Regions from separate parts of the Mumia flava genome, predicted to be linked through region 3. Evidence: predicted binding sites of a transcription regulator. Region 3 holds the regulator's gene; each other region holds the start of a gene.
The links. The regulator HrcA, encoded in region 3, represses chaperone genes, less so after heat shock. The targets are predictions, from matches to a motif close to TTGGCACTCGNNNNNNNCGAGTGCCAA.

Region 1 (10,415 bases), on a different contig from region 3:
CGCCCGCGACCGTCACGCCCGACTCACGGATCTGCCGCATGCGCTCGGTGATCAGCTCGGCCTTGATCGGCTCGTCGTACATCCGCTGGAGCTTCAGCGTCGCCTCGGCGGGCTCGAGCCTGGCGACCTCCGCGAGCATCGGCCGGGGATCGTCGTAGCGAGTCCAGAGGCCCTCGAGGTCGAGCACGCCCAGGCCGCCGAGCTTGCCGAGCAGGATCGCCGTCTCGGGCGACATCACCGAGTCCATCGGCGCTGCGACCACCGGGATCTCGAACCGGTAGGCGTCGATCTGCCAGGCCGTCGAGACCTCCTCAGGATCGCGCGTACGCCGGCTCGGGACGATCGCGATGTCGTCGAACGAGTAGGCCCTGCGTCCGCGCTTGGCTGCGCCGATCTCGATGTCCATGCAGGCAGTCTAGTGACGGCGCCCACCCTCAGCCGCAGGCGTACGGGGTGCGCTGCGGGGCGTACGTCGCGGAGCCGGCGCGGGGTGCGCGTCAGCCGCGCGCGTAGTTCGGTGCCTCGACCGTCATCTGGATGTCGTGCGGGTGGCTCTCCTTGAGCCCGGCGGCGGTGATGCGGACGAATCGACCCTTCGTCTGCAGGTCCGGGATCGTGCGGGCTCCGACGTAGAACATCGACTGGTGCAGCCCACCGATGAGCTGGTGCGCGACGGCGCCGACCGGTCCGCGGTAGGCGACCTGGCCCTCGATCCCCTCGGGGACGATCTTGTCGTCGGAGGTGACGTCGGCCTGGAAGTAGCGGTCCTTGGAGTACGACTTCTTGCCGCGCGACGACATCGCAGCGAGCGAGCCCATCCCGCGATAGCTCTTGAACTGCTTGCCGTTGACGAAGATGAGCTCGCCCGGGCTCTCCTCGCAGCCGGCCAGCAGCGAACCGACCATCACGCTGTCCGCGCCGGCGACGAGGGCCTTCGCGATGTCGCCGGAGTACTGCAGGCCGCCGTCGCCGATCAGCGGGACGCCCGCGGGCTTCGTGGCCCGCGCCGCGTCGTGGATCGCCGTCACCTGCGGCACGCCCACCCCGGCGACGACGCGCGTGGTGCAGATCGAGCCGGGCCCGACCCCGACCTTGACCGCGTCGACGCCTGCCTCGACGAGCGCCTTCGCCCCTTCGTACGTCGCGACGTTGCCGCCGATCACCTGGACGTGGCTCATCGCCGGGTCGGCCTTGACCCGGCGCACCATCTCCAGCAGCGCCTTCGCGTGACCGTGCGCGGTGTCGACGACGAGAACGTCGACCCCGGCCTCGACGAGCGCACCCGCCCGCTCCCACGAGTCACCGAAGAACCCGACCGCAGCCCCGACCAGCAGGCGACCGTCGCCGTCGTAGCTGGCGTCGGGGAACTGCTCGGACTTCACGAAGTCCTTGACGGTGATCAGACCCCGCAGGTGCCCGGACTCGTCGACGAGCGGGAGGCGCTCCTTCTTGTGCGCCCGCAGCAGCTCCGCCGCCGCGTCACGGCCGATGCCGACGGGGCCCGTGATCAGCGGCATCGGCGTCATCACCTCGCCGACGGTGCGGGTCGCCCACTCGGCCACCGGGACGAAGCGCAGGTCGCGGTTGGTGACGATCCCGAGCAGGGTCTCGTCACCGTCGACGACCGGGAGTCCCGAGACGCGGTACTCGCCGCACACCTCGTCGAGCTCCTCCAGCGTCGCCTTCGGGCTGATCGTGATCGGGTTGCTGATCACACCGGTCTGCGTCCGCTTGACGAGGTCGACCTGGTAGGCCTGGTCGGCGACCGAGAGGTTGCGGTGCAGGATCCCGATCCCGCCCTGGCGCGCCATCGCGATCGCCATCCGGGCCTCGGTCACCGTGTCCATCGCCGCCGAGATCAGCGGGACGCGCAGCGAGATCTCGCGCGTCAGCCGGGAGGTCGTGTCGACCTCGCTGGGGATCACATCGGTCTCACCCGGAAGGAGCAGGACGTCGTCGTACGTCAGCCCGAGCGGGGCGAACATCTCCGGCACACCCGCAGCGTTGAGATCCATGGCGTCCTTCCTCGTGCTCCCGACTGCTCCCATCGTAGCGACCGGGGAAGCGAGACCGGACTGCCGGAACCGCGGAGGAACTCAGTCGTCGTGACGGTCGCGGCCGCCGCGTCCCCGACCGTCACGATCGCGGTCCGAGTCGTCGCCGCGGATGGACTCGTCGTCGTCACGATCACGGCCGGGCTCGTCCGCCTCCGGGTCGTCGTCCGACCACCACGGGAAGTCCGGCCACTCCCACTCCGGCGGGCCCTCCCGGTCCTCTCCGGGTGTCGGCGAGGTCCCTGGTGGCTGCGTCTCGGGAGGGGAGGTCTCCGGCGATGGCGTGGGTGCGGAGGGGCGGTCCGGTCGCGCGGGCCCGCCGGACCCGGGTCGGTCCTCCCGGCTGCCTTGGCGCGACACCTCCACCGGCTCGTCCACGCTCAGCGCATCGGCCGACCCCCGTCCGGCGAGGTGCTCAGGCGGCGGGCTAGCAGTCGGGGGTGGGGTCGCGGTCGACGGGAGGCGGTCGGCGGCCGTCGGCGACCCGATGTCCTCACCGACGCCGACGGCGTGCTTGACCACGAAGTGCAGGGGGGCCACCGGGTTGCCGGCGACCGCTTGGCTCACGCCCATCGCGAGGACGCAGGCCGCGCCGCCCACGAGGACGGCAGCGCGACGTGTCCGTGCCGGCGCCGGAGAACGCCGGTGCCCCGGCCGCGTCGACCGGATCGGCACCACCACGTCGGTCTCCGGCCCGGCCGCCTCGCCCACGGAGGTCGGCACCGTGTCGATCACCTGCGTGCGCCACGCCGCGAGGCCGTCGAGCAGCGGGTCGTCGCCGACCGGCTCACCGCGCCCGAGCGCATCGAGAAGTCGGTCGGTGTGCTCCAGCGGATCGTGCTCGCTCATGCCGTCACCTCCCCCCGGGTCGCGCGACGGTTGAGGTGGAGCTCGCGGAGCCGCTGGAGGGCCCGGTGCTGAGCGATCCGTACGGCGCCCGCCGACATCCCGAGGGTCAGGCCGACCTGGGTCGCCGGCAGTCCCAGCGCAACCCTCATGACGAGGACCTCACGCAGCCGGGTCGGGAGCGAGTCGAGCAGGCTCATCACGTCCTCGACCTCGAGCCGCTCGAGCACGTCGTGCTCCGGGGAGGGGACGGAGTCGGTCTCCGGAACCTCGTCGAACAGCACGACGGGCATCCGGTGGTGCGTCCGCTGGGCGTCGGCCACCTTGCGACTGCCGATCGCGTACACGAAGGCCTCGAACGGGACGCCCTGGTGGCGGTAGCGCGGCAGGGCCTCGAGCACGGCGATGCAGATCTCCTGGGCGACGTCCTCGGCGAGCTGGCGCGACGCGCCGTACCCGGCCAGCCGTGCCCGGCAGTAGCGCTGCGCGGCAGCCCGGACGGCACGCATCAGCTGGTCCATCACGAGGTCGTCGTCGAGCGCGCGGCGAGCGAGCTCGGTGAGATCCACGTCGGAGTGAGCGTCCATCGCGAGGAAGGCTCCCGGGGGCGAAGCGGTCGGTTGAGGATACGTTCCCACGTCTTCGCTGCGACGCGCCAGCGCTTGGCGAAATCAGGTCGGCCCGCCCCCGGTGACCGGGAGCGGGCCGACATGATGCGGAGCAGGACGCAGGTCAGTGCTGGTGACCCTCGTCCTCGTCCTCGGGCTTCTCGACCACGAGCGTCTCGGTGGTGAGCAGCATCGCGGCGATCGAGCCGGCGTTGGCGAGCGCGGAGCGCGTCACCTTCACCGGGTCGAGCACGCCCTGGCCGACCAGGTCGCCGTACTCGCCGGTCGCGGCGTTGTAGCCGTCACCGGTCTCGCGGACCTTCGCGACCACGACGTAGCCGTTCTCGCCGCCGTTCTCGGCGATCCAGCGCAGCGGCTCGACGGCCGAGCGGCGCACGATCGACACGCCGACCGCCTCGTCGCCGACCAGACCGAGGTCGTCTCCGAGCACCTCGACCGCGGTGACGAGGGCCGAGCCGCCGCCGGCGACGATGCCCTCCTCGATCGCGGCCCGGGTCGCCGAGACGGCGTCCTCGATCCGGTGCTTCTTCTCCTTGAGCTCGACCTCGGTCGCAGCACCGACCTGGATCACGCACACGCCGCCGGCGAGCTTCGCGAGACGCTCCTGGAGCTTCTCACGATCCCAGTCGGAGTCGGTGGACTCGATCTCGGCCTTGATCTGGTTCACGCGGCCCTCGACGTCGGCGTCGTCGCCGCCGCCGTCGATGATCGTCGTGTCGTCCTTGCCGACGACCACGCGACGCGCGCGTCCGAGGTCCTCGAGCCCGATCTGGTCGAGCTTGAGGCCGAGGTCGGGGGTGACGACCTGGGCGCCGGTGAGCACCGCGATGTCCTGCAGCATCGCCTTGCGACGATCGCCGAACGCCGGCGCCTTGACGGCGACCGAGGTGAACGTGCCGCGGATCTTGTTGACGACCAGGGTGGACAGCGCCTCGCCCTCGACGTCCTCGGCGATGATGAGCAGCGCCTTGCCGGCCTGGACGACCTTCTCCAGCAGCGGGAGCAGGTCGTTGACCGACGAGATCTTGCCCTGGTTCACCAGGATGTAGGGCTCGTCGAGCACCGCCTCCATGCGGTCGGTGTCGGTCACCATGTACGGCGACAGGTAGCCCTTGTCGAACTGCATGCCCTCGGTGAAGTCGAGCTCGGTGCCCATGGTGTTGGACTCCTCGACGGTGATGACACCGTCCTTGCCGACCTTGTCGAAGGCGTCCGCGATCAGCGAGCCGATGTGCGGGTCGCGCGCGGAGATCGTGGCGACGTGCGCCATGTCCTGCTTGTCGTCGACGTCGCGCGCGAGCTCGAGCAGACGGTTCGAGACGGCCTCCACGGCCGCGTCGATGCCGCGCTTGAGCGCCATCGGGTTGGTCCCGGCGGCCACGGCACGCAGACCCTCGTGGACCATCGCCTGGGCGAGGACCGTCGCGGTCGTGGTGCCGTCACCGGCGATGTCGTTGGTCTTGGTGGCGACTTCCTTGGCGAGCTGAGCGCCGAGGTTCTCGAACGGGTCGTCGAGCTCGACGTCACGGGCGACGGTGACACCGTCGTTCGTGATCGTCGGCGCGCCCCACTTCGAGTCGAGCACGACGTAGCGACCCTTGGGGCCGAGCGTCACCTTGACGGTGTCGGCCAGGGTGTCGACGCCGCGCTCGAGCGAACGACGAGCGCCCTCGTCGAACTCAAGAATCTTGGGCATGGGTTCCTCTTCGTGTCTCGTCCGGCCCGTCGCACGGGCCGTGGTGGTCGGGCCCCAGCCAGCCGCGTACGGCGGAGGCTGGGGCGCCCGGTCGTCTTACTTCTCGATGACCGCGAGGACGTCGCGCGCGGAGAGGATGAGGAACTCCTCGCCGTCGAACTTGACCTCGGTGCCGCCGTACTTGCTGAAGATGACCTTGTCGCCGACCTTGACGTCGACCGGGATGCGCTCGTCGCCGTCCTCGTTGAAACGGCCCGGGCCGACCGCGAGAACCTCACCCTCGGTGGGCTTCTCCTTGGCGGTGTCCGGGATGACCAGACCGGATGCGGTGGTCTGCTCCGCGTCGAGAATCTTGACGACGATACGGTCCTCGAGCGGCTTGATGGTGACCGACACTTGTCGACCTCCCCTTTCGGTGTGACCCCGGTGGTGAGTCGGGGGGATTCGTCCAATCGAGGTGCTCGTCGCACGCCGTCGCGGGGATCGTGCGGCAGTGCACCATTTAGCACCCACCATACGAGAGTGCTAACGCCTACCGTAGGTCGGGGCTGGCACTCGGTCAACCAGAGTGCCAATCCGTCGCACGTCCGGTCCGGCTGGGAGACTGAGTGCCATGGACGTCGCCACCTTCGAGCGCCTGCAGGGCGACGACGGTCGCAGCCTGATCGAGACGATCAGGACCTCCGCGCACACCGACGACCTCGCTCTCGGCACGGCGCTGCGGCGTGCCGGGCACAGCCCCGAGCTCGTGGCCGCCGCGATGTCGCAGGTCGCCCTGCGGCGCCGCGCCGAACGCAAGCTCGGCCCCGACGCCGCCCGGATGTGGTTCACGCCGGAGGCCCTCGAGCAGGCGACCCGCGCCACGGTGGCACGTCACCGCGCCGAGCGTCTCGTCGGCTGCGCACCCGGGGTCGTGATCGACCTCGGGTGCGGGATCGGGGCCGACCTGGTGGCGTTCGGGCGAGCCGGCGCCGACGTGCGCGGCATCGAGCAGGACCCGCTCCGGGCCGCCATGGCGCGCGCGAACATCGAGGCCCTCGGACTGCGGGCCACGGTCGAGGAGGGCGACGCGACCCGGGTCGTACCCGACCCCGACGACACGACCTACGTCGACCCGGCACGCCGTACCGCCCGGGGCCGAACCTTCGACCCGGGAGACTTCTCCCCGCCGTGGGACTTCGTCACCGGCCTGCTGACGGGGCGCGGCGTCGTCAAGACGATGCCCGGGATCGCTCACGGCGCCGTACCCGACGGCGTCGAGGCCGAGTGGGTCAGCGACGGCGGCGACCTGGTCGAGGCGTGCCTGTGGGGACGACCGTACGCCGGAGCGCGCCGCCGGGCGACGCTTCTCGACGGGGACCGCGTGGCGACGCTGACCGAGGCCGATGCCGTCGAGCCCGTGGTCGGCGAGCCCCAGGACTGGTGGTACGAGCCGGACGATGCCGTGATCCGGGCCGGTCTCGTGACCGCGGTGGCATCGATCGTCGGGGGATGCCTCGTCGACGAGCACATCGCGTACGTGTCGGCCCCGCAGCACGTCGTCACGCCGTACGCGACGGCCTATCGGGTGCTGGACGAGCTGCCGTACCGCGAGAAGGCGCTGCGTGCCGCGCTGCGCGCCCGCGACGTCGGGACACTGACCGTCAAGAAGCGCGGCGTCGGGGTCGACCCGACGGCGCTGGTCAAGCGGCTCGGCCTGCGCGGCACGACCACGGCCACGGTGGTCCTCACCCGGGTCGACGGGCAGGGGCGCGCGTTTCTGGTGGAGCGGACGACCTCGACGTGAGACACCGGTGGCGAGGCCCTCAGGACCTCGCCACCGGCGCTCAGCCGCGCATCATGCGCTCAGGATCGGACTCAGCGGAGCCCGAACTTCGGGCCGTGGCCGAGGCACTCCCACAGCTTGCAGGCGATCCACTTGAGCCACGTCCAGATCGACGCGTGCTTGCCCGGCTTGGGCCCGCACTTGTCGGCCGGCGGCTCGGTGACCTCGTCGACGGTCACCGTCACGGTGCCGGTCGCCTCGGCCTGACCGTCGGACACCGTGTAGGTGAAGGTGTCCTCACCGGTGAAGTCCGCCGCCGGGGTGTAGGTCACGTCCGGACCGTCACCCGAGACCGAGCCGTTGGACGGCTGGCTGTAGGTGTAGGTCAGGTCGTCACCATCGGCGTCCGCCCCGTCGAGCGTCACGTCGACCGCCACGCCCTCGTCGGTGCTGGCGGACACGTCACCGGCCGTCGGCGGCGTGTTCTCCACGACGACCTCGTTCACGGTCACGGTGACCGTGCCCGTCGCCTCGGCCTGACCGTCGGAGACGGTGTAGGTGAAGGTGTCCTCACCGGAGAAGCCGGCCGCCGGCGTGTAGGTCACGTCCGGACCGTCACCCGAGACCGAGCCGTTCGCCGGCTGCTCGTAGCTGTAGGTCAGGTCGTCACCATCGGCATCCGCCCCGTCGAGCGTCACGTCGACCGCCACGCCCTCGTCGGTGCTCGCCGCCACGTCACCGGCCGTCGGCGGCGTGTTCTCCACGACCACCTCGGTCACCGTCACCGTCACGGTCCCGGTCGCCGTACCGCCGTTGCCGTCGTCCACGGTGTACTCGAACGAGTCCTCACCGAAGAACCCGGCCGCCGGCGTGTAGGTCACGTCCGGACCGTCACCGGACACCGAGCCGTTGGACGGCTGGGTGTACGAGTACGTCAGAGCATCACCGTCGGCGTCCGCGCCGTCGAGCGTCACGTCGACCGCCGTGTCCTGCTCCGTCGACGCGGCCACGTCGTTCGCCGTCGGCGGTGTGTTGACCGCGACGTCGCTCACCGTCACGGTGACCGTGCCGGTGGCCGTACCACCGTTGCCGTCGTCGACGGTGTACTCGAAGGAGTCCTCACCGTCGAAGTCCGCCGCCGGGGTGTACGTCACGTCCGGACCGTCACCGGACACCGAGCCGTTGGCCGGCTGGGTGTACGAGTACGTCAGCTCGTCGCCGTCCGCGTCCGCGCCGTCGAGCGTGATGTCGACCGGGGTGTTCTCGTCGGTGGAGACCGAGACGTCGCCCGCGGTCGGCGGGGTGTTCACCGCGACGTCGTTGACCGTGACGGTCACGGTCCCGGTGGCCGTACCACCGTTGCCGTCGTCGACGGTGTACTCGAAGGAGTCCTCACCGTCGAAGTCCGCCGCCGGGGTGTACGTCACGTCCGGACCGTCGCCCGAGACCGAGCCGTTGGCCGGCTGGGTGTACGAGTACGTCAGCTCGTCACCATCGGCATCGGCCCCGTCGAGCGTGATGTCGACCGGGGTGTTCTCGTCGGTCGACGCCGAGACGTCGCCCGCGGTCGGCGGCGTGTTGTCGGCGACGTCGGCGACCGTCACGGTCACCGTCCCGGTGGCCGTACCACCGTTGCCGTCGTCCACGGTGTACTCGAAGGAGTCCTCACCGAAGAAGTCCGGGTCCGGGGTGTACGTCACGTCCGGACCGTCACCGGAGACCGAGCCGTTGGACGGCTGCGTGTACGAGTACGTCAGGTCGTCACCGTCCGCGTCCGCGCCGTCGAGCGTGATGTCGACCGGCGTGTCCTCGTCCGTGCTCGCCGCCACGTCGCCGGCCGTCGGGGCGGTGTTGCCCTCGACGATCGGGATCGCACCGAAGACGTCCGACTCGCTCGTGATGGTGCAGTCCATCGTGACCGCGCCCTCGCCACCGATCAGGCCGCCGCTGGCGTTGAGCAGCGACGCGGTGATGGTGAAGGCCCCCGGCATGTGGATCACCGCGTCCGTCGGGAGGACGATGTCGGGGTACTCGGCCTGGGACGGCACGGTGATCGGGGGCACGTCCCCCTCGGTCGGGATCAGCCACGGATCACCGACGTTCGGCGGGACCGGGCTGAAGGGCGCCGACAGGTTCTCGATCGGGTACACCAACGGGTCCGGCACGCCTTCGGCCGTGATCGAGATGCTCGCATCGTCCGAGTAGCCCCCGGCCTGACGCGCGCTCAGCAGGACGTACGTCGCGTTGCGCAGCGTCTCCGGCAGCGTGAGCGTGATCTGCGTCTTCCGGGTCGGGATGACCTCGCCGGGCTCCACCTCGTCCGGCACCGACACCTGGGCCCGCACCCCGACGTCGTGGATACCGAGCGGCAGCCCGGCAGCGACGGTGTCACAGTCGTAGTTGAAGTTCTCGTCGAAGTCGGCTGCGTGCGCCGTCCCGGCCCCCAGTGCGGTGGCGGTCAACGCCGTCCCCGCGACGAGAGCCCCCGATGCGAGCAGCGACAGCGAACGCCGTCCCTGCCGTCGTCTCGTGGTCTCGAACACTTGTGATCCCCTCCAGATCTCACGCGGCCCCCGTTGAGCCCCGTGCCTGGTGGCCGCCTCGGCAGGCGGCCACCGTGAGCAACGTCGCATACGTAACCGTGAGTTGCAATACCACTCGTGAGATATTGCACCTCGGGTTTTACCTGGTTGACACACCTCCGACACCGTCGATCAGCGTGCAGACCAGCCACCGCAGCCAGGTCCAGACGGACGCGCCCGGGCCGGGGCGCGGACCGCAGCGGTCCTCGGGCGCCTCGACGATCTCGTCGACGGTCACGGTGACCGTACCGACCGCCTCCGCCCGTCCGTCCGAGACCGTGTAAGTGAACGAGTCCTCACCGGTGAAGCCGGCCTCCGGCGTGTACGTCACGGTCGCGCCGTCACCGGACACCGACCCGTGAGCGGGCTGGGTGGACGCGTAGGCGAGGTCGTCGCCGTCGGAGTCCGCACCTGCCAGCGCGATCTCGACCGCGGCACCCTCGTCGGTCGTCACGAACAGGTCCCCGGCTGTGGGCGGGGTGTTCGGACGGAGCAGCTCGATCGTGGCGATCGGGCCGGCCGAGGAGGCAAGCTCGCAGTCGGCACGGATGCTCCCGGTCCCGCCGGAGGACAGCTCCACCAGACCGTCGACGCTCATCGACTCCGGCCCCTCCAGCCACGCCGCGCCGGGCACCACGAGGTCGGGATGCTGATCGGCCGACGGGAGGGTGAACGCTCCGAGCTCGACCGGGACGACGACCCGGAGGTCCGGAGTCGGGAAGCCGATCGAACCCGCGCCCGTCCCCGTCAGCCCGATGCGTACGGGCGTGTCGAGGCCCTCGGCACCCAGGGCGACCTCGGTGTCCTCGATCGAGACGTCGATCGAGGTCGTCGGCCCGAGGC
Region 2 (10,415 bases), on a different contig from region 3:
ACGTCGTGCGGGACGCTCTGCGCGACCTGGAGACGAAGCGCAACGCCGAGATCCCCGACCGGTTCGCGCACCTGATGCTGCCGTGGCCGCTCTCGATCGGAACGATCTACGCCGGCGACTGGGCGAGCACCGTGCCCGACCTCTGCATCGTGGAGGGGCGGTACGGCGTGCGGCCGGGCGAGTCGGTCGCGTCCGCGCGAGCCGAGCTGGTCGCGGCCGTGAACGCCGCGTGCTTCGAGGACCTCTGGTTGCGCGACCACCCGGTCGAGGTCACCTGGCCCGGCGGCGTGTTCGCGCCCGGCCGGCTGCCCGACGACCACGCGCTGCTCGAGGTCGTGCAGGACGCTGCCGTCGCCGCCGGCGCACCCCACCCACCGGCGGTCGGGGCGCCGTACGGGTCTGACCTGCGGCTCTACAGCGCCACGGGCGTCCCGACCGTCCAGTACGGGCCGGGCGACATCCTGCACGCGCACGCGGTCAACGAGTCGGTCGCGATCGACGAGGTGATGCGCTGCGCCGGCGCGTACGTGCTGACCGCGCTCGCCCACTGCACGTAGCGTCGGCCGGTCTGCGCAGGGCTGGGCGCCCTGACGCTGTGCCGGGTCAGGAGGCGCCGCTCAGCGCTCGCCCTTGCGGCGGCCGAGCATCCGGCGGACCCGGGCCTCGTCCTGCCCGAGCACCTTGGCCATGATCTGGACACGGAAGAACCAGATCACGGCGAGCACGACGACGATCAGGAGCAGGTACTTCATGGCTCCACCCTACGGGGCGAGGTTAGCCTCGTGGGGTGGACCGTCGACGGATCGCGCTGCTCGCGGCCGCGAGCCTGCTCGTGGCCGTGCCGACGAGCGCGGAGGCACGCCCGGTCGCGGGCGGCGGCGTGGACCCCGACGCGCGCGCCGGACCGCTCGCCGGACGGGTGATCGTGATCGACCCCGGCCACCAGCTCGGCAACGCGCGCCACCCGGCCCAGATCAACCAGCTCGTCCCCGCCGGAGGGTTTCGCAAGGCCTGCAACACCACCGGGACAGCCACGAACGCAGGTTGGCCCGAGGCGACGTTCGTGTTCCGGGTCGCGAAGCGGCTGCGCGCTCGGCTGCGCGACCTGGGCGCACGCGTCGTGATGACCCGAACCCGCAACAGCCTGAAGCTGTGGGGTCCGTGCGTCGACGTCCGGGGCAAGCTCGGCAACCGCGGCTTCCGCGGCCGTGCACGCCCGGCCGACGCCAAGGTCAGCATCCACGCCGACGGGTCGACGAGCGGCGGACGCGGGTTCCACGTGATCGTCTCGACCAAGCGGCACCGTGCCTCCGGCACCGTCGGGTTCGGACGTGACGTCCGGCGGGCGCTGGCGCAGCGCGGGTTCCGGAAGGCGAACTACATCGCGGGCGGGGACGGCTTCGACATCAGGGGCGACCTCGCGACCCTCAACCTCAGCCGGATCCCGACCGTCATGGTCGAGCTCGGCAACATGCGCAACCGCCGCGAGGCGAAGGTGATGCACAGCAAGCGTGGCCAGAAGCGGTACGCCCGTGCCCTCGCCGCCGGCGTCCGACGGTCGCTGCTGGGCTGAGGCGGCTTCGGGCTGTCGGCCGTACGGCGAGGCTCGCGCGGCGCCCGCGCAGCGCGACGACGTGGAGGGTCGTTCTCATTCTCGCGCACACCGTGCGCGCACGGTGTGCGCGAGAATGAGCCGACGGCGGCCACAACCGTGTGGGACTACCTCCGGCCACGACCGTCGGCGGGACGACGAGGCGACGGTCGCAGGCGGCCTCGTGACCCGCGCGCGCCGAGCGACGCACCTACGCTCGGTCTGTGCAGCTCCAGACTCGGGCGACCAAGGACCTCGGTGGCTCCGCGCTGCGCCAGATCCGCGCATTCCTCGTCCGCAGCTTCGACGGCGATCTCGGCGCCGAGGACTGGGAGCACACCCTCGGTGGCACCCACGTGCTCGCGTACCGCTCGGGCGTGCTCCTCGGGCACGCGTCCGTCGTCACCCGGACGCTCTGGATCGGCACCCGCTCGTACGCCACCGGGTACGTCGAGGGTGTGGCGGTGGCGGCGACGCGGCGCCGGCGCGGCCTCGGGACCGCACTCATGGGCGAGGTCGCCCGCCTGATCGAGGACGGCTACGACCTCGGCGCGCTCGCGTCGACCGATCTGGCTCTGCCGTTCTACGGCGCCGCCGGGTGGATCCCGTGGCGCGGGCCGACGTCCGTGGTGCGGCCCGACGGCTCGGCGGTGCGGACGCCGGAGGACGACGGGTCGGTGTTCGTCCTGCCCTGTGGCCACGTCCTGGACGCGAGCGCGCCCATCAGCTGCGACTGGCGTCGCGGTGACGTGTGGTGAGCCCGGCCGCCATCGCGTCGGCGACCTCGGCGGCGGCGGCCGCGCTCTCGCCGCGCAGCCCCTCCACGACGCCGCGACGGTCTGCTTCGGAGCGGTTCTGACTCAGCTTCGCCTTCGCCTCGACGGCGTCGACCTGGATCTCGACCCCGACGATCGCCCGCAGCTGCTGGTCGACGAACGCGTCCGGCGCGTCGGTCACGTCCCACACGGGCGTACGGGTGCTCTCGTGGTGCCGGGTGAGCCGCGTGACGGCGTCGCGGACCCAGTCGGGGTCGTCGTGGACCCTCACGGTGCCGCGCAGGTGGACGGCCGAGTAGTTCCAGGTCGGGACCACGCGGCCGTGCTCGCGCTTCGTCGCATACCAGGACGGCGACACGTACGCCTGAGGACCGTTCACGACCATCAGCGCCGCGGCGTCGTCCACGATCGTGCGCCAGTGCGCGTTGGCCCTCGCCATGTGGGCGACGACCCGGGACTCCTCACGCAGCCACAGCACCGGCAGCAGCGTCGACTGCGGACGACCGTCCGCGTCGACGGTGACCAGGTCCCCGGCGCCCACGGCCGCGACCAGGGCATCGATCTCGGCCGCATCGTCCAGCGCGTTCGGGCGGGGCACGTACATGCGACCACGGTACGCGGCGGGACGGACGGGGCAGGGCCGGCAGGGGAGGGCCGGACGCGACGGAGCCCCGTCGATCCGTGAGGACCGGCGGGGCTCCGTGCTGCGAGCGTGCGCTCGGGTTCCGATCAGGCGATCAGAAGCCCATGCCGCCCATGTCGCCCATGCCGCCGTCCGGCATCGCCGGAGCAGCCTTCTCGGGCTTGTCGGCGACGACGGCCTCGGTGGTGAGGAACAGCGCCGCGATCGACGCGGCGTTCTGCAGCGCCGAGCGGGTCACCTTGGCCGGGTCGAGGATGCCCTCGGCGATCAGGTCGACGTACTCGCCGGTGGCCGCGTTGAGACCGTGGCCGGCCGCGAGACCGGACACCTTCTCCGCCACGACGCCGCCCTCGAGGCCCGCGTTGACCGCGATCTGCTTCAGCGGGGCCGAGGCCGCCGCCTTCACGATCTGGGCACCGGTGGCCTCGTCGCCCTCGAGCTCCAGCTTCTCGAACGCCGCGGCGGTCGCCTGGACGAGCGCCACGCCGCCACCGGCGACGATGCCCTCCTCGACGGCGGCCTTCGCGTTGCGAACGGCGTCCTCGATGCGGTGCTTGCGCTCCTTGAGCTCGACCTCGGTGGCCGCGCCGACCTTGATGACGGCCACGCCGCCGGCCAGCTTGGCGAGGCGCTCCTGGAGCTTCTCGCGGTCGTAGTCCGAGTCGGAGTTCTCGATCTCGGCACGGATCTGGTTGACGCGACCGGCGATCTGGTCGTCCGAGCCGGCGCCGTCGACGATCGTGGTCTCGTCCTTGGTCACGACGACCTTGCGGGCCGTGCCGAGCAGCGACAGGTCGGCGTTCTCGAGCTTGAGACCGACCTCCTCGCTGATCACCTCGCCACCGGTGAGGATGGCGATGTCGGCCAGCATGGCCTTGCGGCGGTCACCGAAGCCCGGAGCCTTGACGGCGACGGACTTGAACGTGCCCTTGACCTTGTTGACGACCAGGGTGGCCAGCGCCTCGCCCTCGATGTCCTCGGCGATGATCAGCAGCGGCTTGCCCGACTGCATGACCTTCTCCAGGACCGGGACCATGTCCTTCACGCTGGAGATCTTGGAGTTGACGATGAGGATGTAGGGATCCTCGAGCACCGCCTCCATGCGCTCCGGGTCGGTGTAGAAGTACTGCGAGATGTAGCCCTTGTCGAAGCGCATGCCCTCGGTGAGCTCGAGCTCGAGCCCGAAGGTGTTGCTCTCCTCGACGGTGATGACGCCTTCCTTGCCGACCTTGTCCATCGCCTCGGCGATGATCTCGCCGACGCCGGTGTCAGCAGCGGAGATCGCGGCCGTCGAAGCAATCTGCTCCTTGGTCTCGATGTCCTTGGCCATCCCGAGCAGCTGACCGCTGATCGCCTCGACGGCCTGCTCGATGCCGCGCTTCAGCGCGATCGGGTTGGCGCCGGCGGCGACGTTGCGCAGGCCCTCACGGACCAGCGCCTGCGCCAGGACGGTCGCCGTGGTCGTGCCGTCGCCCGCGACGTCGTCGGTCTTCTTCGCGACCTCCTTGACGAGCTCGGCACCGATCTTCTCGTACGGGTCCTCGAGCTCGATCTCCTTGGCGATGCTCACGCCGTCGTTGGTGATCGTGGGGGCGCCCCACTTCTTCTCGAGCACGACGTTGCGGCCCTTGGGGCCGAGGGTCACCTTGACGGCGTCGGCGAGGGTGTTCATCCCGCGCTCGAGGCCGCGCCGGGCTTCCTCGTTGAATGCAATGGTCTTCGGCATGTCTCCCGCGATTCCTCCGCGTAGAGGTGGATGGGCCAGGCGATGCCCGCGACGGACGGCCCGCGTCCGCGACGATCCCTTCTCGCCGCGACCTTCGAGCCTCATCGGTCTGACCCGATTCGTACCTAGCACTCGTACGAGACGAGTGCTAAGTCCAGTTTTAGCACTCGGACCTGACGAGTGCAAAGGTGGGCCGTCCGGGTTTGACCCGGCACGCCTCGCCTTCCTAGGGTGCCTCACGTCCACGCGGGAGCCCAGGCACGGGCTGAGAGGGGGCTGACGCCGCCCCGACCGCCGAACCTGATCCGGGTCATGCCGGCGAAGGGAGTCGGAGTGTCGCCGTCGGTGTCCCCCACCCAGGCGGGTTCTCGCCCGCGCTCACCCGCCGGGCGCAGCCGTACGTCGGTCGCGGTGGTGGGCGCCGGGATCGTCGGGCTGTCGTGCGCCTGGCGGCTGGCCGAGCACGGGCACGACGTGACGATGTTCGACCCCGCACCCGGGCAGGGCGCGTCCTGGGCCGCGGCCGGGATGCTCGCGCCGGGGGGCGAGGCGTGGTTCGGCGAGGAGGCGCTGCTGGCGCTCGGGACGAGCTCGCTCCGGCGGTGGCCGCGGTTCGCCGCCGACCTGGGGAGGACGAGCGGGCAGGATCCCGAGCTTCGTCGAGCAGGGACGCTGCTCGCGGCCGCCACCGGCGACGACGCCTCGGACGTGGAGCGGTCGGTCGCGCTGATGCGGCGGCACGGGATCGCGGTCGAGCCGGTCGGGCGGCGCGAGCTCCGGCGGCGCGAGGGCGCGCTCCACCCGGCACTCCACGGCGCGTACGCGGTGCCGGGTGACCACAGCGTCGACAACCGGCGCCTCACCGCCGCACTCCGTGAGGCGGTCCGAGCACGCGGCGTCGAGCTGGTCGCCGACCACGCCGACGTGGTCACCACGGACGGCACGGCGGAGGGGGTCAGGACCCGTTCCGACGGGCGTACGCATCGCGCCGACGTGGTCGTCGCCGCGGGTGGGGCGCGGCTGCGTGAGACGACCGGGGTGCCGCCCGCCCTCGCAGACGCGGTCCGGCCCGTGAAGGGTCAGATCCTGCGGGTACGGGGCGGCGCGGGACTGCTGAAGCACACCGTCCGGGCGCTCGTGCGCGGCACGGGCGTGTACCTGGTCCCGCGCGACGACGGCGAGATCGTCGTCGGCGCGACGACCGAGGAGGTCGGGTACGACGAGGACGTGACCGTGGAGGCGGTCCACGACCTGCTGCGGGTCGCGGTCCAGGTCGTCCCCGAGCTGCGGGGCTGCCGCTTCACCGACGCGGTCGCGCGGCTGCGACCGGGGACGCCGGACAACCTTCCGCTCGTCGGACCGGCCGACGTGCACGGACTGCTCGTCGCGACCGGCCACTACCGCTCCGGCGTCCTCCTCGCGCCCCTGACGGCCGACGCGATCGTCGCGCACGTCGAGGGGCGACCCGATCCGATGCCCGAAGCCGACCCGCGGCGCATCGCCCGGCGCACGGCCGCCAGCCCTACCCCCAGTCCCGCAACCCGAGGAGAACGATGAGCGTCCAGGTCAACGGCGAGGACCGCGACCTCGCCACCCCGATCACCGTGGCCGACCTTCTGGTCGCGCTCGCGCTGCCGCGCCGTGACGTCGCGGTCGCCGTCGACGGAGCGGTCGTGCCACGGTCGACGTGGGAGTCCGCGATCGTCGACGAGGAGTCCGAGGTCGAGGTCGTCACCGCGGTCCAGGGCGGGTGAGCGCGATGTCCGACGACCTCGAGATCGCCGGCGCCTCGCTGCGCAGCCGGTTGTTCCTCGGCACGGGCGGGATCGCGTCGCCGAGCGTCCTCGCCGCCTGCCTCGCCGCCAGCGCCACCGACCTCGTCACGGTCGCGATCCGCAGGGTCGGTCCCGACTCGCCAGGATCGATCCTCGAGGTGGTTCGCGACCACGGCGCACGCATCCTCCCGAACACCGCCGGGTGCCACACGGCGCGCGAGGCCGTCCTCACGGCCCGCCTGGCCCGCGAGGCGCTCGGGACGGACTGGGTGAAGCTCGAGGTGGTCGCCGACGACGACACCCTGCTCCCGGACGTCGTCGAGCTGCTCGACGCGGCCGAGACGCTGGTCCGCGACGGCTTCACCGTCCTCCCGTACACCAACGCCGACCTGGTCACCGCACGCCGGCTCGCCGACCTCGGGTGCGCGACCGTGATGCCGCTCGGAGCACCGATCGGCTCCGGACTCGGGATCACCGACCCGCGAGCGATCGCTGCCATCTGCGACGCCGTCGACGTCCCGGTCGTGCTCGACGCCGGGATCGGGACCGCATCCGACGCGGCGCTCGCGATGGAGCTCGGCTGCGACGCCGTCCTCGCGGCGACCGCGATCACCCGGGCGGAGGATCCCGTACGGATGGCGACCGCGGTCGCCTCCGCGGTGCGGGCGGGGCGGGATGCGAAGCTCGCAGGGCGGATCCCGCGGCGCGAGTCCGCTCTCGCCTCGAGCCCGACCGAGGGACTCGTCGGCACCGGGTGAGCGGCGGCCCCGACCACCGCGTGCACTGAGCGGGGTGCAGTCTGCGTAGCCGGCTACGCAGACCATCACTCGGCACCGAAGGTTGTCCCAGCCAGGTGAGGGTCTGCCCAGCCGGCTGGGCAGACCGTCGGCGGCTCAGCTCGGCGCGTCGGCGTCCAGGGCGGTCGGGGCGGGGACCGAGGCCTCCAGCTCGGCGGCGACCTCGCCGAGGCTGGCCAGCACCCGCGCGACTGCGGCGCGCGCGGCACGATCGGGTCGCGCCAGCGCGTAGACCTCGCGGCCCGCGCGGACACCCCCGAGCTCGAGCGCGACCAGCCCACGTGCCGTGGCGACGCTGGCCGAGCCTCGCGGCAGCAGTGCGATCCCTTGGCCGGCGGCCACGAATGCCGCGACGACGTGGTTGTCGGCGAAGCGCTGGACGACCTCGATCGGCGATCCGCCGTCGGCGAGACCACGCAGCACGGCGTCGAAGGGGAATCCGTCGGGGACGCCGATCCACTTCTCGTCGGCGAGCTCCGCGGGCTCCACCCGACCGCGGCCGGCGAGCCGGTGGTCGGGCGGCACCACGACGTCGAGCGGCTCGCGCAGCAGCGGCGTGACCGAGAGCCCGAGGAAGCCGGCGTCCGGGACACGCTCGACCGAGTGGGCGATCACGAGGTCGTGGTCCGCGGTGATCGCGGCGAACTCGTCCTCCGCCAGGTCGAGGTCACGGAGCCGGAGCGTGATCGCCGGGTCGGTCTTGGCCAGGCGGGTCGCGAGGGCCGGGAGCAGCAGCTCGGCCGCGCTCGGGAACGCGCACACGCTGACCTCGCCGACCGCCGAGCCACGGAACTCGTCGAACCGTGCCCGGGCCCGTTCCAGGACCTCCGCGATCTCGACCGCCCCCTCGGCGAGCACGCGCCCGGCATCGGTCAGACCGACCCCGCGACCTTGCCGGACCACCAGCGGCGCGCCCATCTCCCGCTCGAGCGACTTGATCTGCTGCGACACCGCGGAGGGCGTCCGGTACGTGGCCGCGGCGACGGCGGTGACGCTGCCCCGCTCGGCGAGCTCACGCAGCAGGGCGACCTTCTCGACGTCGATCGGATGGGTTCCGGAGGGGGAATTCATGTAGCCAGTCTACAAGATGGGTTCAGATCTATTCGCTTGTGCTTCACGATGTGGGATCGGATGCTGGAGCGCGTGACTCCACGCGACCGCCTGCTCGCCGCGCTCGTCGCGACCGCCTGGGGCGTGAACTTCCTGGCGATCGACGCCTCGCTGCAGCACTTCCCTCCGTTGTTCCTGGTCGCCCTCCGCTTCGCGGTGCTCGCCGTGCCGGTGGTGCTCCTGGTGCCGCGGCCCGACGTCGAGCTGCGCTGGCTCATCGGGTACGGGGCGGGCTTCGGCATCGCCCAGTTCGTCTTCCTGTACGCGGGGATGGCCGCGGGCATGCCCGCCGGACTCGCCTCGCTGGTCCTGCAGGCCTCGGCGCCGTTCACCGTTGTGCTGGCAGCCGCCCTCCTCCGGGAGCGGCTCAGCGGACGCCAGGTCGCGGGGATCCTGCTCGCGGTCGCGGGGCTCGCTCTGGTCGCGTGGCAGCGGGCGCAGATCGCCGCGCTCCTGCCGGTCGTCCTCACCCTCCTCGGCGCACTCGGCTGGGCCTTCGGCAACCTCGCGAACCGGCAGGCCCGACCCAGCCGACCGCTGCACCTGGCCTTGTGGATGTCGGTCGTCCCTCCCCTGCCGATGCTGGCGATCGCGCTCGCCGTCGAAGGGCCGGCGCGGATCGGGACGTCCCTGTCCACCGCGTTCACGATCGACGCGCTGCCTGCGATGGTCGGCCTCGCGTACACCGTGCTGATCGGCACCGTCCTGGGGTCGGGACTGTGGACGGCGCTGATGGCGCGCTACCCGTCGAGCACCGTGGCGCCGTTCTCCATGCTCGTGCCCGTGGTCGGCATGTCCACAGCCGCCGTCGTGCTCCACGAGCGCCTGCACGCCCTCGAGCTGGTCGGCGCGGCCGTGGTGATCAGTGGTGTGCTCCTCGGCTCCAGCAAGAGCCGCACGTCACGCCGCGTCCCCGATCTGCTCCCCGAGCCCGCCCCGGAACCCGCTCCGGACGCCGGCACCGACCCGCGACCGGACGACGACCCCGGGCCCGCGCACGAGCCGAGCGCCCCGACGACGCGGCTGCGATCGTGAGGCCATGAACGACGACTATCTCGCGATCAACCGCGCGATGTGGGACGACCGCGCCGCCGCCCACGCCGCGTCGGTCGACTACGACCTCGACCGCTACCTCCGTGACCCGGACGCGATCAGTGACGTGGTCCGCTTCGACGTGCCCCGGCTCGGGTCGATCGACGGGCTGCGGACCGTCCATCTCCAGTGCCACATCGGGACCGACACCCTCAGCCTCCACCGTCTCGGCGCACAGGTCGTCGGTCTCGACCTCTCCCCTGCGTCGCTGCGCGAGGCCCGTTCGCTGGCCGAGCGCGCCGGCGCCACGATCGACTACGTCGAGGGCGACGTGTACGACGCGGTGCGGCTGCTCGGCGCCGAGCGCTTCGATCTCGTCTACACCGGGATCGGCGCTCTGCTCTGGCTCCCCGAGATGGACCGGTGGGCCGCCACGGTCGCCGGGCTGCTGTCGCCGGGCGGACGGCTGTTCGTCCGCGAAGGGCACCCGATGATCGGGACGTACGAGGTGGTCGACGGCGCGGCCGTCTCCCGGTACCCGTACTTCGCCACCGGCGAGCCGCTGGTGTTCACCGACGACGAGACGTACGTCGAGACCGACCTCCCGCTGCAGGGGCTGGAGAGCCGCGAGTGGACGCACTCGCTCGGCGAGGTGGTCGCGGCTCTGCTGCGTGCGGGGCTGACGCTCACAGGCCTCGACGAGCACGACTCGGTCCCGTGGCCGGCGCTGCCGGGCCTGATGGCGCCGCACCCGGTCCACCCCGGCGAGATGCGGCTCGCCGACCACCCCGAGCGGATGGCGGCCAGCTTCACGCTCCGCGCTCGCAAGCCTGCCTGAGGCGTACGAGCCCGGCTCCCCGAACGCACAACGGGCCCGCCGCCACCGGCCCGACCGGTGACGACAGGCCCACAGGCTCGTCCTGGGGTCAGGTCAGACGGCCCCGCCGGCCACGGCCGGGATGATC
Region 3 (10,415 bases):
CCCTCCGCCGCAGCGTCCTTCGCTGCGACCTCCGGGCAGAGCAGCATGTCCCCGAGGTAGCCCTCCTCGGCCTCGATGTCGTCGCTGCCGGGACGCAGCTCGTCGATCGGGAAGGACAGCACGTCGGTGGGCCCGTCCTTGTGCATCCACTTCTCGTTGTACTGCGTCATGGTGTCGGGGTCCACGACGATCATCGTCACCTCGGTGCCGGGCGCGAGCCGCATCCGGCTCATCGTGAAGCGGACCAGCCTGGTCAGCGTGTCGACGTCGACCGGATCCCCGTCGGCGTCGCGCCAGCTCGACTCATCGAGAACGTCGACGTTCACCGGCCGCACCCTCGTACTCGTCGTAGGCCGCGACGATCCGCCCGACCAGCTTGTGCCGGACGACGTCGGCCCCGGTGAGACGCGGGAACGCGACGTCGCGCACCCCGCTGAGGATCTCCTGGACCACCCGCAGCCCGCTGCGCTGGCCGGTCGGCAGGTCGATCTGCGTGACGTCGCCCGTGACCACCATCCTGGAGCCGAAGCCGAGGCGCGTCAGGAACATCTTCATCTGCTCGGGCGAGGTGTTCTGGGCCTCGTCGAGGATGATGAAGGCGTCGTTGAGCGTCCGGCCGCGCATGTAGGCCAACGGTGCGACCTCGATCGTCCCCGCGGCCATGAGCTTCGGGATCGACTCGGGGTCGAGCATGTCGTGCAGCGCGTCGTAGAGCGGCCGCAGGTACGGGTCGATCTTCTCGCTCAGGGTGCCCGGAAGGTAGCCGAGGTTCTCGCCCGCCTCCACCGCCGGTCGCGTCAGGATGATCCGGTTGACCTCCTTGGCCTGGAGCGCCTGCACGGCCTTGGCCATCGCGAGGTAGGTCTTGCCGGTGCCCGCCGGCCCGATCCCGAAGACGACCGTGTGCTTGTCGATCGCGTCGACGTAGCGCTTCTGGTTCAGGGTCTTCGGGCGGATCGTGCGCCCACGGTTGGACAGGATGTTGAGGCTGAGGACGTCGGCCGGACGCTCCTCGGTCTCGGTGCGCAGGATCGCGATGCTGCGCTCGATCGTCTCGCGGGTCAGGCCCTGGCCGGTCCGGATCATCGTGACCAGCTCGCCGAGCAGCCGCTCGATCAGCGCCGACTCGGCGGCGGTCCCCCGGATCGCGATCTCGTTGCCACGCACGTGCACGTCGGCATCGAAGGAGGCCTCGATCAGCCGCAGGAACTCGTCGGCGGGTCCGAGCAGGGCCACCATCGGGATGCTCGCGGGGATCGTGACCGTGTGCTGGAGAGGCTCAGGCGTAGTCATCGGCGCCCCCTCGGGGGCAGAACTCCTTCATCGACCGGACGGGACCCCTCCATGGTAGGCGGCGCCTCCGACGTTGCGCGAGCACGATTCGGACGCTCCGCTCCCGGCGCCGCACCTCGGCCGTCCACGTGACGAGGGCGTACGTACGAACGCACCGGGCCGAGATCAGCGGAACGCGTCGCGCAGGCGCGTGAACACGCCGCGGTGCGGCGCCGCGAACTCGGCCTCGACCCGCTCCTCCCCGCGCGCCTGGGCGAGCTGGGTCAGCAGGTCGCGCTGCGCCTCGTCGAGCTTCGTCGGCGTCTCGACCACCACCCGCACGACCAGGTCGCCGCGACCCACGCCGCGCAGGTGCGGGACACCGCGGCCCCGCAGCGTGATCGACTCCCCCGACTGGGTGCCGGCCGCGATGTCGAACGTGAGCGAGGCGTCGTCGCCCTCGACGCCGGTGTCCGCCTCGAGGGTCGGCAGCACGACCTGGGTCCCGAGCGCCGCAGCCGTCATCGGCACCCGGACGTCGCAGTGCAGATCGTCCTTGCGCCGCGTGAAGACCTGGTGCGGCTCGACCTCGACCTCGACGTAGAGGTCGGCGGCCGGCCCGCCGCCGGGTCCGACCTCGCCCTCACCCGCCAGCTGGATCCGGGTGCCGCTGTCGACGCCGTGCGGGACCTTGATGGTCAGGGTCCGGCGCGAACGGACCCGTCCGTCACCGCCGCACTCCTCGCACGGGTTCGTGATCACCGTGCCGTAGCCCGCGCAGGTGGGGCACGGCCGTGCCGTGCGGATGTCGCCGAGGAACGAGCGCTGGACGTGCTGGACCTCACCGCTGCCGCGGCACGTGTGGCACGCGACCGGCTCGGCGCCGTCGGCCGACCCCTGCCCGTGGCAGCGCTCGCAGACCACGGCGGTGTCGACCTTGAGCTCGCGGGTCGTCCCGAACGCGGCCTCGGCGAGGTCGACGGAGATCCGGATCAACGCGTCGTTGCCGCGCCGCGCACGCCCGCGCGGACCGCGCTGGGTGCCCTGTCCGCCGAAGAACGCGTCCATGATGTCGCTGAACGTGAACCCCGAGCCGAACCCGCCACCGCCGGCGTGGCCCATCGGGTCGCCGCCGCGGTCGTACAGCGAACGCTTCTCGGGGTCGGACAGCACCTCGTAGGCCACCGTCACGCTCTTGAAGCGCTCCTGCGCGTCCGGGTCGGGATTGACGTCGGGGTGCAGGCTGCGCGCCAGCTTGCGGTAGGCCTTCTTGATCTCCTCCGGCGTCGCCTGGCGGCTCACCCCGAGGGTCTCGTAGTAGTCCTGGCTCATCGTGTCCTAGTCGTCGTCTCGTCCGGTGCCCTGCGGGCCTCAGTCGCTCAAGGTCTGGCCGACGTAGCGCGCCACCGCGCGTACCGCCGCCATCGTGCCTGGGTAGTCCATCCGGGTCGGGCCGACCACGCCGAGGGTGGCGAGCGGCTCGATCTCCGTGCCGTAGGTGGTCGCGACCACCGAGGTCGTCGCGAGCTCCTCGTAGGGACCCTCCGCGCCGATGCGGACGGTCAGGGTGCTCGGCGACGTCGCCTCGCCGAGCAGCTTCAGCAGCACCACGTGCTCCTCCAGCGCCTCCAGCACCGGCTTCACCGACGTCTCGAAGTCCGTGCCGAAGCGCGCGAGGTTGGCCGCGCCCCCGACCGCGACCCGCTCGTCGGCGCGCTCGTCGGAGAACGCACGCGTCAAGGTCGTGACGATCGCCGTGACCAGCGGCCGCTCGGACGGGCGGAAGGTCTCGATCAGGTCGGCCACCGACGTCGAGGCGTCGGAGAGCCGCTGGCCGAGCGCGGCGCCGAGGAGCCGGGCACGCAGGTCGGTGAGCAGCTCCTCCCCCAGGACCTCGGGAAGCTCGACGATCCGCTGGTCGACCCGGCCGGAGCTGGTGATCAGCACCACGAGCACGCGGGTCCCGTCGAGCGGGACGACCTCGACGTGCCGCACGGTCGAGCGGGTGAGCGTCGGGTACTGGACGAGCGCCACCTGATGGGTCAGCTGCGCGAGCAGCCGCACGCTCCGCTGGACCACGTCGTCGACGTCGACGGCGCCCTCGAGGAACGACTCGATCGCCCGGCGCTCCGGGCCGCTGAGCCGCTGCACGGTCGCGAGCCGGTCGACGAACAGCCGGTATCCCTTGTCGGTCGGGATGCGCCCGGCGCTGGTGTGCGGCTGGGCGATGAAGCCCTCCTCCTCCAGCACGGCCATGTCGTTGCGCACGGTCGCCGGCGATACGCCCAGACCGTGCCGGTCGACCAGCGCGCGGGAACCCACCGGCTCCTGCGTCGCGACGTAGTCCTCCACGATCGCGCGGAGGACAGCGAGCTTGCGCTCGTCCAGCACGGTGCTCACCACCCTCCGGTCGTCCTGCTGATTCTCGTACGGCACGGGCCGCACGGCTGGTCGCCGCGCGGCGCGGTCCCGCGGCGCTCGTGCGGCGCGGGCCGTACCGCTTGGCACTCTCGCATCCTGAGTGCCAGTCTAGCGAGCCGGACCAGCACTCGGGCACACCCCGTGTGTCGCGGCCCGGTACGGCCGACGCGCTCGGCTACGGTGCCCGGGTGAGTCACGACCGCTACGGATCCGACGTCCTCTCCGGCGACTGGCGCAAGCCCCCGCGCGGACGCTCGGTCGACGCGGTCGCCGAGGTCGGCCTGGTGGTCGAGGAGGTCCAGACCGACTTCTGCGGCGCCGTGGTCCGGACCGACCGCGACCTGCACACCGTGGAGCTGGAGGACCGGCACGGCCGGCGGCGCACCTTCCCGCTCGGACCGGGATTCCTGCTCGAGGGCCGCCCGGTCGTCCTGAGCGCGCCGGCCCGCACGGCCCCGCAGCGCGCCACCCGGACAGCCTCGGGCTCGACCGTCGTCCGTGACGCCCGGGCCCGGGTCGCCCGCGAGAGCCGGATCTACGTCGAGGGCCGGCACGACGCCGAGCTGGTCGAGAAGGTCTGGGGCGACGACCTGCGGGTCGAGGGCGTCGCGGTCGAGTATCTCGAGGGCGTCGACGACCTCCCCAGCGTCGTCGCGGACTTCCGGCCCGGCCCCGGACGCAGCCTCGGCGTGCTCGTCGACCACCTCGTCCCCGGGTCGAAGGAGGCGCGAATCGCGTCCACGGTGACCCGCGGCCCGCACCGCGAGCACGTGCTCGTCGTCGGGCACCCGTACGTCGACGTCTGGCAGGCGGTCAAGCCCGAGCGGCTCGGGCTCGAGGCCTGGCCCACCGTCCCGCGCTCGATCCCGTGGAAGCACGGGATCTGCCAGAGCCTCGGCTGGCCGCACCGCAACCACGCCGACATCGCGCAGGCGTGGAAACGGATCCTCGGCTCCGTACGCAGCTACACCGACCTCGACCCGGCCCTGCTCGGCCGGGTCGAGGAGCTGATCGACTTCGTCACCCGCTGACCCGAGCGGACGAGGACAGGTCCTGCGGCTCGACCTGGATCTCCACGTCGTCGAGGAGCAGCAGGCTGTAGAAGCCCTGCGGGTGGGCCGTCCCGGCATCGACGTCGACACGGCCCTGCTCGTTGTCGAACGACACCGCCAGCGCGGGGAACTGGGACCGCCGGCCCCGCACCGCGAGCTCCCAGCCCGGCGTCCCGGTGCTGCGGTACGACAGCTCGGCCGCGAGCGAGAGCGTGCTCTCGACCCGGATCTCGCCGACCACCAGCGTCTGCGGAAGGAAGATCAGGCTCATCAGGTCGAAGCCCACGGTCGCCATCAGGGTCTGCAGATCGAGCACGCCGCTGACGACGAACTCGACGAGATCGACGAGCCACCCGTCGCCCACGAGGTCCTTGACCGCCTCGCCGAGCGCCTCGGTCGCCGCCTCGCTGCGTGCCTCCATGTGGTCGACGATCCGCTGTCGTGCGTACGCCCTCATCGCCGACAGCAGCGAGCTCGGGTCGATCATCACGCTCTGCGTGCTCTCGATGTCGATGACAACCCGGTCGGAGAAGTCCAGCAGCACCCAGGTGAAGTCGCTGGCAGGCTTCTCCTCCGACCAGACCTGCACGGCGCCGCGCAGGTCCTCCGCGGCCCACGACGGAGGGTTCGGCTCGACGTTGACGACGTCTCCGCCCAGCAGGTAGGACGTGGTGCAGTACGGGTACTGGGTGCGTCGGACGACCGTGGGAGCCTCGCCGCGCCGCTTGCGGACGTCGAACTCCACCTGCGTCCAGGTCCCCCGCTCGCCGCCCAGCTCGAACCCGACGTGCGGGAACGCCAGCGTGTGCACCAGGTCGTAGAGCAGCACGAGGATGTCCTCGAGCAGCGAGACCGTCGCGTCGGACGTCGCGAGGTCGGCGATCAGTCCCACGACGGTGCCGGCGCCCGCCCCCTTCGCCTTCGAGAGCACCGCGGCCGCGGCGGCGGCCTTCTCGTCGTCCGACGCGTCCTCGTCGACCACCAGGTCCCGGATCGTCTCGTACAGGTCCCGAACGTCCTCGCCGACCGAGTCCGGGATCGCATCCTCGACGACCTGGAGGACGTCGGCACGCGCGAACGCGTAGGGCGACGGGAGCGCGGACGTGATCCGCAGGGTGCCGTCGAGCAGCTCCGGATCGCCGTCACCACCGTCACCCGCGCCCCCGCCGTCAGTCCCGTCGCCGTCGCCGTCACCACCACCGCCGGTCCCGTCACCACCGTCGGTCCCGTCACCACCGCCGGTCCCACCGCCGCCGCCGTCGGTGTGGTCGCCGCAGTCCAGCGGCGTGCCCATCGCGTCCCCCTTCGCCGAGTCGACCGTCGAGACCGGACCCTCCGGGGTCGGCCGTGCCCCGATGGCGTCGAGCTCGTTGAGCGCCGCGGCCTTCTGGGTCGGCGTCTCCGGAGGCGATGCGAGGTGGTCGTCGAGTGCACCGCCGGTCAGCGAGGCGACCTGCTGGCCGAGCGCGACTGCGGCGTCGAGCGCGTCCGCGGCCGCCTGACCGGACAGCTGGCCGGCCAGCTGGGCCGTCTGGCTCGCGACCTGCGACAGGTTCCCGAGCACCGAGGTGAGCTGGTCCTGCCCTGACAGGTTGGCGAACATCGAGCCGTCGCGAACTGCGTCGAGCGCGGACGTGAGCCCGGTCGGCATCGGGAACAGCAGCGGCCTCGCCACCTCGAGGGTGCTCTCGGGCATCGTCGGATCCAGGTCGCCGGCGACCTCGCCGGCACGGTCGACGTTGAGGTCGACCGGCAGGATCTGCGGCGCCTGGTGCGGGATCGGCGAGTCCTGCCAGTGGTAGAAGCGACGCGGGTCGACGTACTCCGAGGCGTTCGAGCGGCCGAGGATCGCCTCGGCGAAGACTCCGGCCGTCGGCAGGTGGACCACCTGCTTCCGCGGGTTCTCGCGCACCCGGGACTCGAGCGCGTCGATCTGCTCGAGATACTGGCCGACCTCCTGATCGAGGCCGAGGTCGGGGACCGGCTCGAGGTCGCGATCGACCACGACGACGAGGTCGTCCAGCACGTCGCGGTCGTCCAGGCTCGCGGTGCGCACCTGCAGCTCCAGGCGGGCCGCATCGGGCGACGCCGCGGTCCCCGCCAGGTCGCGCTGCACCGTCGTCACCCGGCGACCGACGGTCTCCTGCGTGGTGAGCCGCCCCGTGACAGGGAACCGTCCGTCGGCGAGCGGGGTCAACCCGACCTCTACCTCGAGCCCGACCTCGGCTCCCAGGTCCAGCGTGGCACCGGCCGCACGTTGTCCGCTCAGCGAGTGCAGCTGGACCGTACGCCCGCCCCGCACCGACTCACGGCTGCTGCCGCTTCCTCGGACCTCGAAGACGGGCAGGTCGTCGCCCGACCGGCCGACGAGGATGCTGTGGTTGAACACGCTCTCGGCCAGCCCCCGAGAACTCTCGATCGGCTCCAGAAGTCGGAAGATCAGCTGGTTGTCGACCATCGCGAGGGGGCTCGGGTCGATCAGCTGCGTCAGCGGCTGGGACGACGCGCCGCTCTGGACCCGCAGGTGCTCGACCACGTCGATGAGCTGTTCCTTCTCCAGCGAGGCGAGCAGGAACTTGGTGTAGCCGTACTTGTAGAACCGGAAGTGCTCCTCGATGTCCTCGATCTCGGCGAACGGGTTGACGTCCGCGATCGTCGCCAGATCGGTCATGATCGCCTCGGAGACGTCGAGGAGCGTCCGGTCGATCTCGCCCTCGAGCTGCGAGAACGTCAGCGTGGTGGTCACCGAGCGCCGGACGACCTGCTCGTTGCCGTGCTGGTCGGAGACGACGAACTCGATCTCGAGCTCCAGGTCGACACCTTCGTTCGGGTTGAGCAGGCGGTACTGACCGGCATCGACGTCCCGCTTGATCTTCGTCCGGTTGCTGCCGGCGCCGATCTCGTCGAACTCGAGGCCGTCCACCTCGACGGTGACCCGGTTCGCGCGGTCGATCGCGGACTTCAGCGCGTCCCGGAAGCGCTCCCGCATCTGCGGCGTGACGATCCGCAGCGCGACGTCCTCGTCCAACGGGACCGAGGAGACCGAGCCGAAGGCGCTGGCGCTCTGGTGGGACTGCAGCAGCACCGGGTACGACAGGTAGGTCAGCCGTCCGTCGAGCTCGAGGTCGACCATCGGCTCGAGGTCGACCATCGGCACGGTGAACTTCACGTCCGGGTTCGTCTCGGTCATCTCGACCTCGATCCGCCCGTCCACCCGGTCGACGGCATCGATCGTCACCTGGTCGATGCTCAGCTCGCCCGTGAGGTCGAAGGCCGCATCGGTCGGCGAGAAGCTCTTCACGACGTCGTCCCACTGCGCGAATCGCGCCGGCGCCGTCTCCCGAACCCCTCGGCGCAGCAGAGGCCAGTACTCGGCGACCACGTCGATCGTGAAGTCGAGCGGTCGGAAGGGCAGGTACAGGACCGGGGTCAGGCGGGTCGCCCGGGTGTCGACCAGGTAGCGCTGCAGAACCTCGAAGTAGTGCACGGTCAGCGCGTGCGAGTGGTTGTAGTTGGTGACGTTGCGCGTACGGGCGCGCTGTCGGCCGCGCTGGTCGTCCTCGACGACCACGGTCGACATCAGCGATCTGACGTTCGACGAGTTCTGCGCCGTGGCGTCGGAGATGTTCTGCACGAGGTCGCCGAGCACCTCGCGCTCACCGCGGGTCTCCGACTGGATCACGCCCTGGACGGTCCCCTGCGCGTGTACGAGGCTGCCGCCCAGCGCGTGGGCCGATGACAGCACGTTGCCCCCTGCCGCGGAACCCGAGGCGCCCAGCGGAAGGCCGAACGAGGAGAGGTCGGCAGCGATCCCGCCTGCGGCCGTCCCCGACCGTGCAGCCCCGCCACCCGTACCCCCGGTCAGACCCTGGCCGCTGACCCTGGTGGTCGCGTCGATCTCCGTCGAGCCGACCAGATGCTCCTGCGCCGTCGCTCGGACGACCTCGCTGATCGCACGCGTCTGCAGGATCTCGCTCTCGAGCCGCTCCTCTGCAGTGGTGGTCTCGTCACGGCGGCTGGTCTGCCTCTGGAACCAGTCCACGAACGCGATGTTGCGCGACTCCCCAGGAGCCAGCGCGAGACTGTGCAGCACGTCGCCGAGGTGGGTGCCCGCGGTGAGCCAGCGCTGCTTCAGCAGGGCCAGGTAGCCGAAGCTGACCTCGAGGCGGGCTCGCACGAACGCGTCGAGCAGCTGCTCGGGGGGCATCGGCTCGTCCGGGTCGGCGCGGTAGACGAGCTCGTGGTCGGCGAACTCGCGCCGGACCTCGCGCACGTAGTTGCTCAGCCGGATCGCCGTGTGCGTGCTCCCGGCCGGCTGCGGGATCAGCCCCGGCGGAGCGGACGGTCGTTCGAAGAAGACCGCCTCGGACGTCGGTGCGGGATCGGTGGTCACGGCGACGAACGGAGGCCAGGCGGCGAGCTCAGCCACCGTCGTCAGCCCGAACGCGTCGGCGAGCACCTCGGCGGTGCCCGCCGAGACGGCACGCAGCGCACGCGCCGGCATGCTGCCCAGGCCGTCCGCGGGCACGGTCGCATCGGCTCGCACGTAGCACCGCAGCACCCCCGGGTCCAGCGCGTCCTGGGACTCCGCCGCCATCAGGGTGGTGGCGTGCCGGGCTGGCGGGTACGCCGCCAGGTCGGCCAGGGTGCAGATCCCCAGCCGGCGCAGCGCGGCACGTTGCTCCGGCGGCACCGCGTCCGGCAGCCCTTCGGCGAGCTCGATGGTCATGTCTGGTCCCCCCGTTTCGTCAGCGACCGTCGTCAGCGGCGCTGGACGCGGAACGTCTTGGTCGTGGCGGGCCCCCAGCCCTTGATGTTGCGTGCCTGCACGGTCACCTTGTAGCGACCGAGGCGCAGTCGTCCGCCTCGGCGGAGCTCCCCGCGGGTCAGGCGGGCCGCCGAGGTGCGCCGAGTCTCCTTGTGCACGGTCAGGCCACGCTTCCTGACCACGACCGAGTAGCGGTCGATGCGGGCGTGGCCGGTCCTGGACGGCTTCGTCCAGTCGACCTTCCACTTCCTGGCCCGCGGCGAGCCCTTGACCTTGAGCCTGCCGACCTTGCCCGGTCGGGCGGCTCTGCGAAAGAGCGGCGGGAACGTCGCGACGTGGTTCCCCACGAAGCTGCCGACGACCACCCGGTTGTGCGGGTCGACGAGGAGGCCGTGGGGTCCGTCGAGCTGAGTCGCGGGCCCGCGCAGACGAGCCAGAGGCCGCGCATTGCCGCTGCTCCGGGGGTCGAAGACGGCGACGGTGTCGTGGGAGTAGTTCGCGACGTAGAGCCGGTGCTGGTCATCGGTCGCGAGACCCTTCGGCGCGTCGATGGTGGTGCGGCTGCCGCGGAGCCTGCGAGTCGGAGCGACGTTGCCGTCGTCGCTCTTGCCGTACTGGTTGATCGAGTCGTTGCCCGTGTTGGAGACGTAGAGGCGTTCACGGGCGAGCAGGATTCCCGACGGGTAGTCCATGCGGGTCCGTCCGCCGGCGATGCGACGCGCCGGCCGCGCGTTTCCGTCGGCGCCCGCGCGGTACACCGTCACCGAGTCGTCGAGCGAGTTCACCACGTAGATCCAGCCGGACGGACCCACCGCGACTGCAACGGGGCGGTCGAGGAGCGTGTCGGGGCCGGAGATCGTGCGGACCGGCGTCGGGTTGTTGCCGCCGCCGGGCGCGTACAC

Region 1: the regulator HrcA is predicted to act here: its motif matches at 5,774-5,800, upstream of groES (co-chaperone GroES).
Region 2: the regulator HrcA is predicted to act here: its motif matches at 4,862-4,888, upstream of groL (chaperonin GroEL).

What each region holds. Positions count from the first base shown of each region.
Region 1 covers NZ_PGEZ01000001.1:2,814,667-2,825,081, reverse strand. Annotated here, with positions in the region: gene CLV56_RS13175 (GuaB3 family IMP dehydrogenase-related protein) at 1-406, opposite strand, end outside; gene guaB (IMP dehydrogenase) at 498-2,015, opposite strand; gene CLV56_RS13165 (hypothetical protein) at 2,097-2,903, opposite strand; gene CLV56_RS13160 (sigma-70 family RNA polymerase sigma factor) at 2,900-3,487, opposite strand; gene groL (chaperonin GroEL) at 3,633-5,225, opposite strand; gene groES (co-chaperone GroES) at 5,322-5,621, opposite strand; gene CLV56_RS13145 (class I SAM-dependent methyltransferase) at 5,839-7,011, shown strand; gene CLV56_RS13140 (Ig-like domain-containing protein) at 7,083-9,533, opposite strand; gene CLV56_RS13135 (Ig-like domain-containing protein) at 9,673-10,415, opposite strand, start outside.
Region 2 covers NZ_PGEZ01000001.1:1,278,653-1,289,067, forward strand. Annotated here, with positions in the region: gene CLV56_RS06055 (ArgE/DapE family deacylase) at 1-557, shown strand, start outside; gene CLV56_RS21355 (hypothetical protein) at 618-752, opposite strand; gene CLV56_RS06060 (N-acetylmuramoyl-L-alanine amidase) at 788-1,573, shown strand; gene CLV56_RS06065 (GNAT family N-acetyltransferase) at 1,816-2,349, shown strand; gene CLV56_RS06070 (FMN-binding negative transcriptional regulator) at 2,315-2,971, opposite strand; gene groL (chaperonin GroEL) at 3,105-4,736, opposite strand; TPP riboswitch at 4,973-5,080, shown strand; gene thiO (glycine oxidase ThiO) at 5,082-6,293, shown strand; gene thiS (sulfur carrier protein ThiS) at 6,290-6,490, shown strand; gene CLV56_RS06090 (thiazole synthase) at 6,496-7,269, shown strand; gene CLV56_RS06095 (LysR family transcriptional regulator) at 7,405-8,379, opposite strand; gene CLV56_RS06100 (EamA family transporter) at 8,452-9,453, shown strand; gene CLV56_RS06105 (class I SAM-dependent methyltransferase) at 9,458-10,288, shown strand; gene CLV56_RS06110 (ubiquitin-like small modifier protein 1) at 10,382-10,415, opposite strand, start outside.
Region 3 covers NZ_PGEZ01000002.1:575,077-585,491, forward strand. Annotated here, with positions in the region: gene ybeY (rRNA maturation RNase YbeY) at 1-326, opposite strand, end outside; gene CLV56_RS16830 (PhoH family protein) at 304-1,293, opposite strand; gene dnaJ (molecular chaperone DnaJ) at 1,459-2,604, opposite strand; gene hrcA (heat-inducible transcriptional repressor HrcA) at 2,644-3,663, opposite strand; gene CLV56_RS16845 (DUF3097 domain-containing protein) at 3,882-4,724, shown strand; gene CLV56_RS16850 (hypothetical protein) at 4,714-9,474, opposite strand; gene CLV56_RS16855 (NHL repeat-containing protein) at 9,507-10,415, opposite strand, start outside.